3 regions of the Janthinobacterium sp. BJB401 genome follow, and region 1 is predicted to be linked to each of the others. Evidence: predicted binding sites of a transcription regulator. Region 1 holds the regulator's gene; each other region holds the start of a gene.
The links. The regulator NrdR, encoded in region 1, represses ribonucleotide reductase genes. The targets are predictions, from matches to a motif close to CACNANATNTNGTG.
Positions count from the first base shown of each region.

Region 1 (3,277 bases):
AGTCCAGCTTAAAAGCCGCAGTCATGCCCCGGGGCAGCTTGTGGCCACACCCTGGCTGAGGTGGCGCGCGGCGATTATAGCCGCACGGTTGCATTCCTTGCTCAATTTGGGCACTTAACTTACAATTTGGCTTCCATTACGTCTCACGTGACTGGCGAAAAGTCGGGCGATCTCCATGAATGGCGATCGGCAAACCGGCGAAAGGTGGGCATCCACCGGGAAACGTGAGATTTTTCATCAGCCGTTCGCCTGGGTAGCCACTATGGAAAAGCACGAAGAGGCTGCCTGTCCAATGTTGTTATTCACTTAACGCCGGCTCCCCTCATTCGATCCAACCTGCCAGTACAAGCACCCTCATACTTGGAGTTTTTACATGTTTGCAAAAGATCACAACCTCGCCAACGTCGATCCTGAATTGTTCGCCGTCATTCAAAAAGAGAATACGCGCCAGCACGACCATATCGAACTGATCGCGTCGGAGAACTACACGTCGCCAGCCGTAATGGAAGCGCAAGGCTCGCAGCTGACGAACAAATACGCCGAAGGCTACCCAGGCAAGCGCTACTACGGTGGCTGCGAATACGTCGACGTGGCCGAGCAACTGGCCATCGACCGCGTGAAACAGCTGTTCGGCGCCGAATGCGCGAATGTGCAGCCGAACTCCGGCTCGCAGGCGAACCAGGGCGTGTTCTTCGCCATGTTGAAACCAGGCGACCTGATCATGGGTATGTCGCTGGCCGAAGGCGGCCACCTGACCCACGGCATGCCGCTGAACATGTCCGGCAAATGGTTTGACGTCGTCTCCTACGGCTTGACGGCGGAAGAAGACATTGACTACGAGGCGATGGAACGCCTGGCCCGCGAACGCAAGCCAAAACTGATCATCGCCGGCGCGTCCGCGTTCTCGAAAAAGATCGACTTCGAACGCTTCGGCAAGATCGCCAAGGAAGTTGGCGCCTATTTCATGGTCGACATGGCCCACTACGCCGGTCTGATCGCCGCTGGCCTGTACCCGAACCCGGTGCCGTTCGCCGACTTCGTCACCTCGACCACGCACAAATCGTTGCGCGGCCCGCGCGGCGGCATCATCCTGATGAAGGCCGAACACGAAAAAGCCATCAACTCGGCCATCTTCCCTGGCATCCAGGGCGGCCCGCTGATGCACGTGATCGCCGGCAAGGCTGTTGCCTTCAAGGAAGCGCTGAGCCCTGAATTCGTCGAATACCAGAAGCAAGTGATCAAGAACGCCGACGTGCTGGCGAAAACCCTGATCAAGCGCGGCCTGCGCATTGTTTCCGGCGGCACCGAATCGCACGTCATGCTGGTCGACCTGCGTGCCAAGAACCTGACGGGCAAGGAAGCCGAAGCCATCCTCGGTTCCGCGCACATCACCTGCAACAAGAACGGCATCCCGAACGACCCGCAAAAACCTTTCGTCACCTCGGGCATCCGCCTGGGCAGCCCGGCGATGACGACGCGTGGTTTCAAGGAAGCGCAAGCGGAAGAAGTGGGCAACCTGATCGCCGACGTGCTGGACAATCCGCATGACGCCGCCACCATCGAGCGCGTGAAAGCGGCCGTGAAAGTGCTGGCCGACGCGCACCCTGTGTACGCTGCATAATTATTTGTCCAGAATGTGTCATACGGAGTAAGATTCTGTATGACACATTCCTTCGTGCCCAAGGGCGCCCGGAGTGATTCGGGCGCCCTTTGTACAAGAGCGGCGATTTCCCGTAATTATTACTATAAAGTTGTAGCCAGCCCATGAAATGTCCATTTTGCCAGCACGGCGACACCCAGGTTCTCGATACGCGCGTATCGGAGGAAGGGGATGCCATTCGGCGCCGCCGCCGCTGCGGCAAATGCGACAAGCGTTTTACGACTTACGAGCGCATTGAACTTATCATGCCGGCCGTCGTCAAAAAGAATGGCAGCCGGACGGAGTTCGCTGCGGATAAGTTGCGCGGCAGTTTGATGCTGGCCTTGCGCAAGCGTCCCGTCGCGGCCGCCTCCGTGGATACGGCCATCGCGTCCATCCAGGAAAAACTGCTCACCAGCGGCTTGCGCGAAGTCGATTCCGGCTATATCGGCGAACTCGTCATGCAGGAACTGAAGCGCCTGGACAAGATCGCCTACATCCGCTTCGCCTCCGTCTACAAGAACTTCGAAGACCTGGCCGAATTCCAGGATGCCATCGCCGAAGTGGGGCAGGCGCGCAAGCCCTGACCTTCGGCTTCTTGCTCGCCTTCTTGCTCACCACGCCCAGGTTCGCCTGGCAAGCGGCCTGATCAACACCAACGCTGTTCTTCTCACCTTATCGCCGTGCTGTTTGCGCTAGCGCAGACCCGGCTTTTTGCGCACGCCTATCTTGTAGCTGGGCCGCCTGTTCCTGCGACTCTGTCTGCGGAAGGGAGTAGCGCATGGGCAAGGGCGGTCGCACTATGTTTCCTGCGGGTGGCAGCAGCCTCGTCGAGGTGCTGGTGTCGCTGCTGCTGTTGGCGCTGGGCCTGCTCGGTGCCAGCATCCTGCAACTGAACTCCCTGCGCGCGCGCCATGAGTCGGCGCTGTTGTCGGCAGGGGTGCAACTGGCGGCCGGCATGGCCGAGCGCATGCGCGCAAACAGCGTGCTCATGCATGGCCCGGATACGGGCAACCCCTACCTGAACGTGGCCTACGCGGCGGCGGACGGCGCGGAAGCGGGCGGCGGTGCGCCCGACTGCTTTGGCGTTGCCGTCTGCAGCGCGGCCGAACTGGCGCAATTCGACATCGCCGAATGGCAGCAGCGGCTGCATGCGGCCTTGCCCGGCGCGCGCCTGCGCATTTGCCGTGACACTTCCGCGTGGGATGCCGCCGCCCAAGGCTTGCAGTGGGCCTGCAGCGGCGGCAAGGGCGCACCCATCGTCATCAAGTTGGATTGGCGCGCCCGCCTGCCCGATGGCTCGCCCGCCGAGAATGCAGCAGGCGAGTCGCTGCCCAGACTGGCATTCCAGCTGGGCGGAGGCGGCGCATGAATACTGTCCTGCACCGGCATCGTGGCATGAGCCTGGTCGAATTGCTGGTGTCCCTGTCGCTGGGCGCGCTGCTGATGCTGGCCGCCAGTAGCGTGCTGCTGGCGGCCAGCGGCAGTTATGGCGACCAGTCCGCCAGCGCGCGCCTCGACGACAACGGCCGCTATGCGCTCGACACCATCGCCCGCGCCGTGCGCCAGACGGCGTACGTGAACTGGGACAGCAGCGCCGCGCCCGTCGCCCATGCCGATTTCGACAGCGCCAACGTC
Region 1 is NZ_JABXFH010000021.1:8,632-11,908, reverse strand. It holds ZMP/ZTP riboswitch at 138-262, shown strand; gene glyA (serine hydroxymethyltransferase) at 374-1,621, shown strand; gene nrdR (transcriptional regulator NrdR) at 1,765-2,226, shown strand; gene pilV (type IV pilus modification protein PilV) at 2,442-3,011, shown strand; gene HWE17_RS15045 (PilW family protein) at 3,008-3,277, shown strand, end outside.

Region 2 (3,277 bases), on a different contig from region 1:
GGCGGGAGTGAAGTCGGGACGTGCGTTCATGGCGTTTCCTTGAGTGGGTGAGCGAGATCGGACTGCTTGCGGGCGATCAGTTCCGCGTCGCAGGTGGGACAGAATTCATGTTTGCCGGCCAGGTAGCCGTGGCGCGGGCAGATGGAAAACGTGGGCGTGACGGTGATGTAGGGCAGCGAAAAGCGGCTCAGCGCGCGTTTGACCAGCTCGCGGCAGGCGTTGGCGTCCGACAGCGCTTCCGTCATGTACAGGTGTAGCACCGTGCCGCCCGTGTACTTGCGCTGCAGCGCGTCCTGCAATTCCAGCGCCTCGAACGGATCGTCCGTATGGCCGACGGGCAGCTGCGATGAATTCGTGTAATACGGGTTGTCGCTTGTTCCCGCCTGCAGGATGGCGGGATAGCGCTTGCGGTCTTCGCGGGCGAAGCGGTACGTCGTGCCTTCGGCCGGCGTCGCTTCCAGGTTGTACATATGGCCCGTCTCTTCCTGGAATTGCACCATGCGGGCGCGCACGTGGTCGAGCAGGCGTATCGCCAGCGCATGGCCCTCGGCGGACGTGATGTCGTAAGCATCGCCGCTGAAATTGCGGATCATCTCGTTGATGCCGTTTACGCCCAGGGTGGAAAAGTGATTGCGCAAGGTGCCCAGGTAGCGTTTCGTGTACGGGAACAGGCCTTGCTGCATCAGTTCCTCGATGGTGCGGCGCTTGATTTCCAGGCTGGTCTTGCCCAGCTCCAGCAGGCGGTCCAGGTCGGCCAGCAACGCAGGCTCGTCGCCGCGCCACAAGTGGCCCAGGCGCGCGCAGTTGATCGTCACCACGCCCAGGGAGCCGGTCTGCTCGGCGGAACCGAACAGGCCATTGCCCCTTTTGAGCAGTTCGCGCAAGTCCAGCTGCAAGCGGCAGCACATGGAGCGGATCATGTTCGGCTTGAGTTCCGAATTGATGAAGTTCTGGAAGTAGGGCAGGCCGTAGCGGGCCGTCATCTCGAACAGGCGTTCCGCGTTTTCGCTATGCCAGTCGAAATCCTCGGTGATGTTGTAGGTGGGGATGGGGAAGGTGAAGACCCGGCCCTTGGCGTCGCCCGCCATCATGATCTCGATGTAGGCGCGGTTGATCATGTCCATCTCGGCCTGCAGCTCGCCATAGCTGAAGTCCATCTCCTGGCCGGCGATGACGGGAATCTGTTCGCGCAAATCGTCCGGGCAGACCCAGTCGAACGTGAGGTTGGTGAACGGCGTCTGCGTGCCCCAGCGTGATGGCACGTTGAGGTTGAAGATCAGCTCCTGCATGTATTGGCGCACGTCTTCGTAGCGCAGGCTGTCCTTGCGGATGTAGGGCGCCATGTAGGTGTCGAAGGAGCTGAACGCCTGCGCGCCGGCCCACTCGTTTTGCAGGGTGCCGAGGAAGTTGACGATCTGGCCGATGGCGCTCGACATGTGCTTCGGCGGGCCCGATTCGATCTTGCCCGGCACGCCATTCAAGCCTTCGTGCAGCAAGGTGCGCAGCGACCAGCCGGCGCAATAGCCGGCCAGCATGTCGAGGTCGTGGATGTGCAGCGCCGCTTCGCGGTGCGCTGCGCCCACTTCCGGCGGATACACCTGGTCCAGCCAGTAGTTGGCGATGACCTTGCCCGACACATTGAGTATCAGGCCGCCCAGCGAGTAGCCCTGGTTGGCGTTGGCGTTGACACGCCAGTCGCGCCGGTCCAGGTATTCATTGATGGACGCGGCGACATCGACCTGGCCGCGTGTGGGGGAAACTGCATTTGTCGTCATGAAACCTCCAATAAACACAACATGCGGTGTTTTTATGGAGATTAATAACTAAATATAGTGGCGTCAAAGGGTGCGTGCAGTTGCGTGACGAATCCTTGATGCAGGTGAAAAAACCACCTCAGCCGGTTTTGTTCCAGCGCGTTTCGCGCAGGATCAGCCAGCTCGCGCAAAAGAATGCGACGCCGCAGGCGGCGATGCTGGCGACGGAGGCGGGCAGCACGTGTGCCCAGATTTCCAGCGGCGAGTAGGTGCTCCAGCTGGCCACGCGTGCGTCGAACGTGACGTAATTCGCCAGCAGCCAGTAGACGGCCAGCAGGCCCGTGCAGATGGCGGCCTGACGCAGCAGCGGCAGTTGGCGGCGCGCGAACACGGCCAGCAGGAACAGCAGCAGCACGCCCGGATACGCGCCCAGCACTTCGGGCGACAGCACGGAGATGGTGTTTGCGTCATAGCCATCGGCCGGGCCGGCCCACTGCACTTGCAGCGCGGTGAGGAACAGGGTGAGCAGGAAAATCAGCAGCGGTTTGCGGGTCATGGCGGTCAATCGACGAGGGTGAAAAGTGGGGCATTTTACAGCCAGGTCAAGCAAGTTGAACGCGCGCCAGCCATGCATGCATTCCTTCACCTGCGTCAAGGACTGGGCGGCATGGGCGGGGCTATAGTCTGCACCCTGAGCCGATACAGGACTGTGAATATCATGATGCTTGATTCAACCACCGCCACCCGCGTGGCCGGACCGCTGGAACTGGTCTGCCCCGCCGGCAGCCTGCCTGCCCTGAAAGCGGCCATCGACAATGGCGCCGATACCGTCTATCTGGGTTTTCGCGACGCCACCAATGCGCGCAATTTCGCCGGCCTCAATTTCGACGAGAAGGCCATCGCCGAGGGCGTGCGCTACGCCCATCAATATGGACGCAAGGTGCTGCTGGCGCTGAACACCTATCCGCAGCCGCACAACTGGGCCGTGTGGCGCAGCGCCATCGACCGCGCCGCGCAGGCCGGCATCGACGCCATGATCGTGGCCGATCCGGGCCTGATGGCGTATGCGGCCCAGCACCACCCGCAGCTGCGTTTGCACCTGTCCGTGCAAGGCTCGGCCACCAACTACGAAGCCATCAATTTTTACCATGAACACTTCGGCATCGCCCGCGCCGTGCTGCCGCGCGTGCTGTCGATGGCGCAGGTGGAACAGTTGATCAGCAAGACGGAAGTCGAGATCGAAGTCTTCGGTTTTGGCAGCCTGTGCGTGATGGTCGAAGGGCGCTGCGCGCTGTCGTCGTATGCGACGGGCGAGGCGCCGAACACGCACGGCGTGTGCTCGCCGGCGAAATCCGTGCGCTGGCTGGAAACGCCGAACGGCCTGGAATCGCGCCTGAACGGCGTGCTGATCGACCGCTATGCACCGGGCGAAAACGCCAGCTATCCGACCCTGTGCAAGGGACGTTTCGAAGTCAATGACGAAGAGTATTACGCCATCGAGGAGCCGGCCAGTCTGAACACGC
Region 2 is NZ_JABXFH010000041.1:18,060-21,336, reverse strand. It holds gene nrdD (anaerobic ribonucleoside-triphosphate reductase) at 1-30, opposite strand, end outside; gene HWE17_RS21890 (ribonucleoside triphosphate reductase) at 27-1,775, opposite strand; gene HWE17_RS21885 (hypothetical protein) at 1,894-2,310, opposite strand; gene HWE17_RS21880 (peptidase U32 family protein) at 2,476-3,277, shown strand, end outside.
Region 2: the regulator NrdR is predicted to act here: its motif matches at 1,822-1,835, upstream of HWE17_RS21890 (ribonucleoside triphosphate reductase).

Region 3 (3,277 bases), on a different contig from region 1:
GGTGCGCTGCACGAGCGCCAGGGTTTGTTCCAGGCGGCCCATGGCGGCAGCTTGCTGCTTGACGAAGTCGACGACCTGCCGCTGGCCATGCAGGTAAAACTGCTGCGCGTGCTGCAGGAGCGCCGTGTGCGCAAGCTGGGCGGCAGCAGCGACGAAGCCGTCGACGTGCGCATTCTGTGCGCCAGCCAGCATGGCCTGGCGCGCGGCGTGGCCGCCGGCACGTTTCGCCAGGACCTGTTTTACCGTCTGCATGTGATCGAGCTGGCGCTGCCGCCGCTGCGCGAGCGGCGCGGCGATCTGCAGGTATTATGTGAGGTGATCCTCGCGCGCCTGTCGCCACGCCGGACAGTGAGCCTGGCGCCGCCGGTGCTGGCGGCCTTGGCCGCGTATGCGTTTCCCGGCAATGTGCGCGAACTGGAAAACGTGCTGGAGCGGGCACTGGCCTTTGCCGACGGCGGCGTGATCGCGCTTGACGGACTGGCCTTGCCGTCCGTTGCTGGCAGCATGCCCTTGCAGGCGGCGCCGGCACTGCCGGCCTTGCCGGAACGGCAACTGTGCCTGCCCGGCATGGCGGCGCATGGCGTGGCCCCCGTCCTGCCGCTGGACGTGTATTTGCGCCAGGCCGAGCGCGACATGATCATGCTGGCGCTGGTGCAGGCGCGCTACCACCGCGCACGGGCGGCGCGCCAGCTGGGCCTGAGCGTGCGCCAGTTGCGTTACCGCATGCAGAAATTGACGATACAGGAAAGCCTACTTGATGCGCGCATGGACGATAGATGAAGACGGCTGGTGCGATGGCGCGCTGCGCTACGACTCGCCGCACCACGACGCGCGCCCGGACGGGGTGCAAGTCGACTTGCTGGTGATCCATAACATCAGCTTGCCGGGCGGCCACTTCGGCGGGCCGCATGTGTCGGACTTGTTTACGGGCCGGGTAGATTATAATGCCGATCCTTCTTTCGCCGACCTGCGTGGCTTGCAGGTGTCGGCGCACTTTTTTGTGCGGCGCGATGGTGCGCTGCTGCAATATGTTTCTGCTGATCAACGTGCCTGGCATGCGGGCGCTTCCACCTTCGAAGGACGCCCGCAGTGCAATGGCTATTCCATCGGTATCGAAATGGAAGGCGCGGACGATGTACCCTTCCAGCGGCGCCAATACCATGTGCTGGCGGCGCTGACGGCGGCGCTGGTGGCGCGCTACGGCTTGTCGCAGGTGCGCGGCCACGAGCATATCGCGCCGGGGAGGAAGACGGATCCGGGGCCATTTTTCGACTGGTCTTTTTACCAAGAGTGCTGGCTGGAAACCTTGCGCGGGCAGCCTGCGTTAGCGCTTACTTCGCGGGGATTGGGCTTTCCATCCATACCCTGAAAAGTCAACCGAAATCGTATATGAAAATACAAAAAATTACGCCGACGGATGCCGGAAAACTATTGCATCGCCCTTCGATGGGCACTACAATTAGTGCAGAAGTTGGACGTAAAGACTATATGTAGTGCCATCACAGACGTTTTCAGAATTATTGTCAAAGCTACCCGGATTGCTGATAAAGCACTGGAACTGGCGGTTCACCACCCTTGATCGTGTTTCGCGCCAGCCGGGCAGTGCGGTGTGGCGAGATGGATTCTGACACTGTTTTATGCATTATTAATTTACTATTTAGCAACAAATACCTGAGGAAACCCTGACCATCGGGCGTTCTATTCAACAACACACGCGGCAGCAAAACTGCAGGCTGACTTTAGCTGACAACGGGAGCTTCAATGCAATCACCACAAGATATTTCCATCCATCCAACGCCAGTATCGCCAGCGCCAGGCGCGGCCAACAGCGTGGCGAGCACGGGCGCGGCATTGGGCGACTATCGCATCATCCGCCGCAACGGCGCGGTGGTGGCATTTGAGCCTTCGAAGATCGCCATCGCCATGACCAAGGCGTTTTTGGCCGTTAACGGCGGCCAGGGTGCAGCCTCGGCACGCATCCGCGAACTGGTGGAACAGCTGACCGACGGCGTCGTCGCCGCGCTGGTGCGCCGCCATCCGGGCGGCGGCACCTTCCATATCGAAGACGTGCAAGACCAGGTGGAACTGTCGCTGATGCGTTCGGGCGAGCACGACGTGGCGCGTGCCTACGTGCTGTACCGCGCCAAGCACATGGAAGAGCGCCGCCTGCAGAAGGAAGCGCTGGGCGCTTCCGCGCAAGTGACCGCGCCCCAGCTGAACGTCACCGACAACGGCGTGCGCCGCCTGCTGGACATGCAGGAAGTGCGCGACCTGATCAACGCCGCCTGCGCCGGCCTGGAAAAGCACGTCGATGCCGACGCCATCCTGGCGGAAACGGTGAAAAACCTGTACGACGGCGTGCCCGTCGAAGAGCTGCACAAATCGGCCATCCTGGCGGCGCGCGCGCTGATGGAAAAAGACCCGGCCTACAGTCAGGTCACGGCCCGCATCCTGCTGCACACGGTGCGCAAGGAAGTGTTCGGTAAGGAAGTGCCGCAAGCGGCCGCTGCCGCCGAATACCTGACGTATTTCCCGCAATACATCGCCAAGGGTATCGCCGCCGAGCTGCTGAACCCGGTACTCGCCAGTTTCGACCTGGAGCGCCTGGCCAAAGCCATCGTGGCCGACCGCGACTTGCAGTTCGGCTACATCGGCCTGCAAACCCTGTACGACCGCTACTTCCTGCACATCCAGGACGTGCGCATCGAAATGCCGCAGGCGTTCTACATGCGCGTGGCCATGGGCCTGGCGCTGAACGAAGCGGACCGCGAAGCGCGCGCCATCGAGTTCTACAGCCTGCTGTCCTCGTTCGACTTCATGAGCTCGACCCCGACCCTGTTCAACTCGGGCACCCTGCGCTCGCAGCTGTCGTCGTGCTACCTGAGCACCGTCTCGGATGACCTGGAAGGCATCTACGACGCCATCAAGGACAACGCATTGCTGGCCAAGTTCGCCGGCGGCCTGGGCAACGACTGGACGCCAGTGCGCGCCCTGGGCGCCCACATCAAGGGCACCAACGGCAAGTCGCAAGGCGTGGTGCCGTTCCTGAAAGTGGTCAACGACACGGCCGTGGCAGTCAACCAGGGCGGCAAGCGCAAGGGCGCCGTCTGCGCCTACCTGGAAACCTGGCACATGGACATCGAGGAATTCCTCGACCTGCGCAAGAACACGGGCGACGACCGCCGCCGCACGCACGACATGAACACGGCGAACTGGATTCCCGACATGTTCATGAAGCGCGTCATGGAAAAAGGCGACTGGACCCTGTTCTCGCCAT
Region 3 is NZ_JABXFH010000001.1:122,511-125,787, forward strand. It holds gene HWE17_RS00515 (sigma 54-interacting transcriptional regulator) at 1-780, shown strand, start outside; gene ampD (1,6-anhydro-N-acetylmuramyl-L-alanine amidase AmpD) at 758-1,369, shown strand; gene HWE17_RS00525 (ribonucleoside-diphosphate reductase subunit alpha) at 1,762-3,277, shown strand, end outside.
Region 3: the regulator NrdR is predicted to act here: its motif matches at 1,483-1,496, upstream of HWE17_RS00525 (ribonucleoside-diphosphate reductase subunit alpha).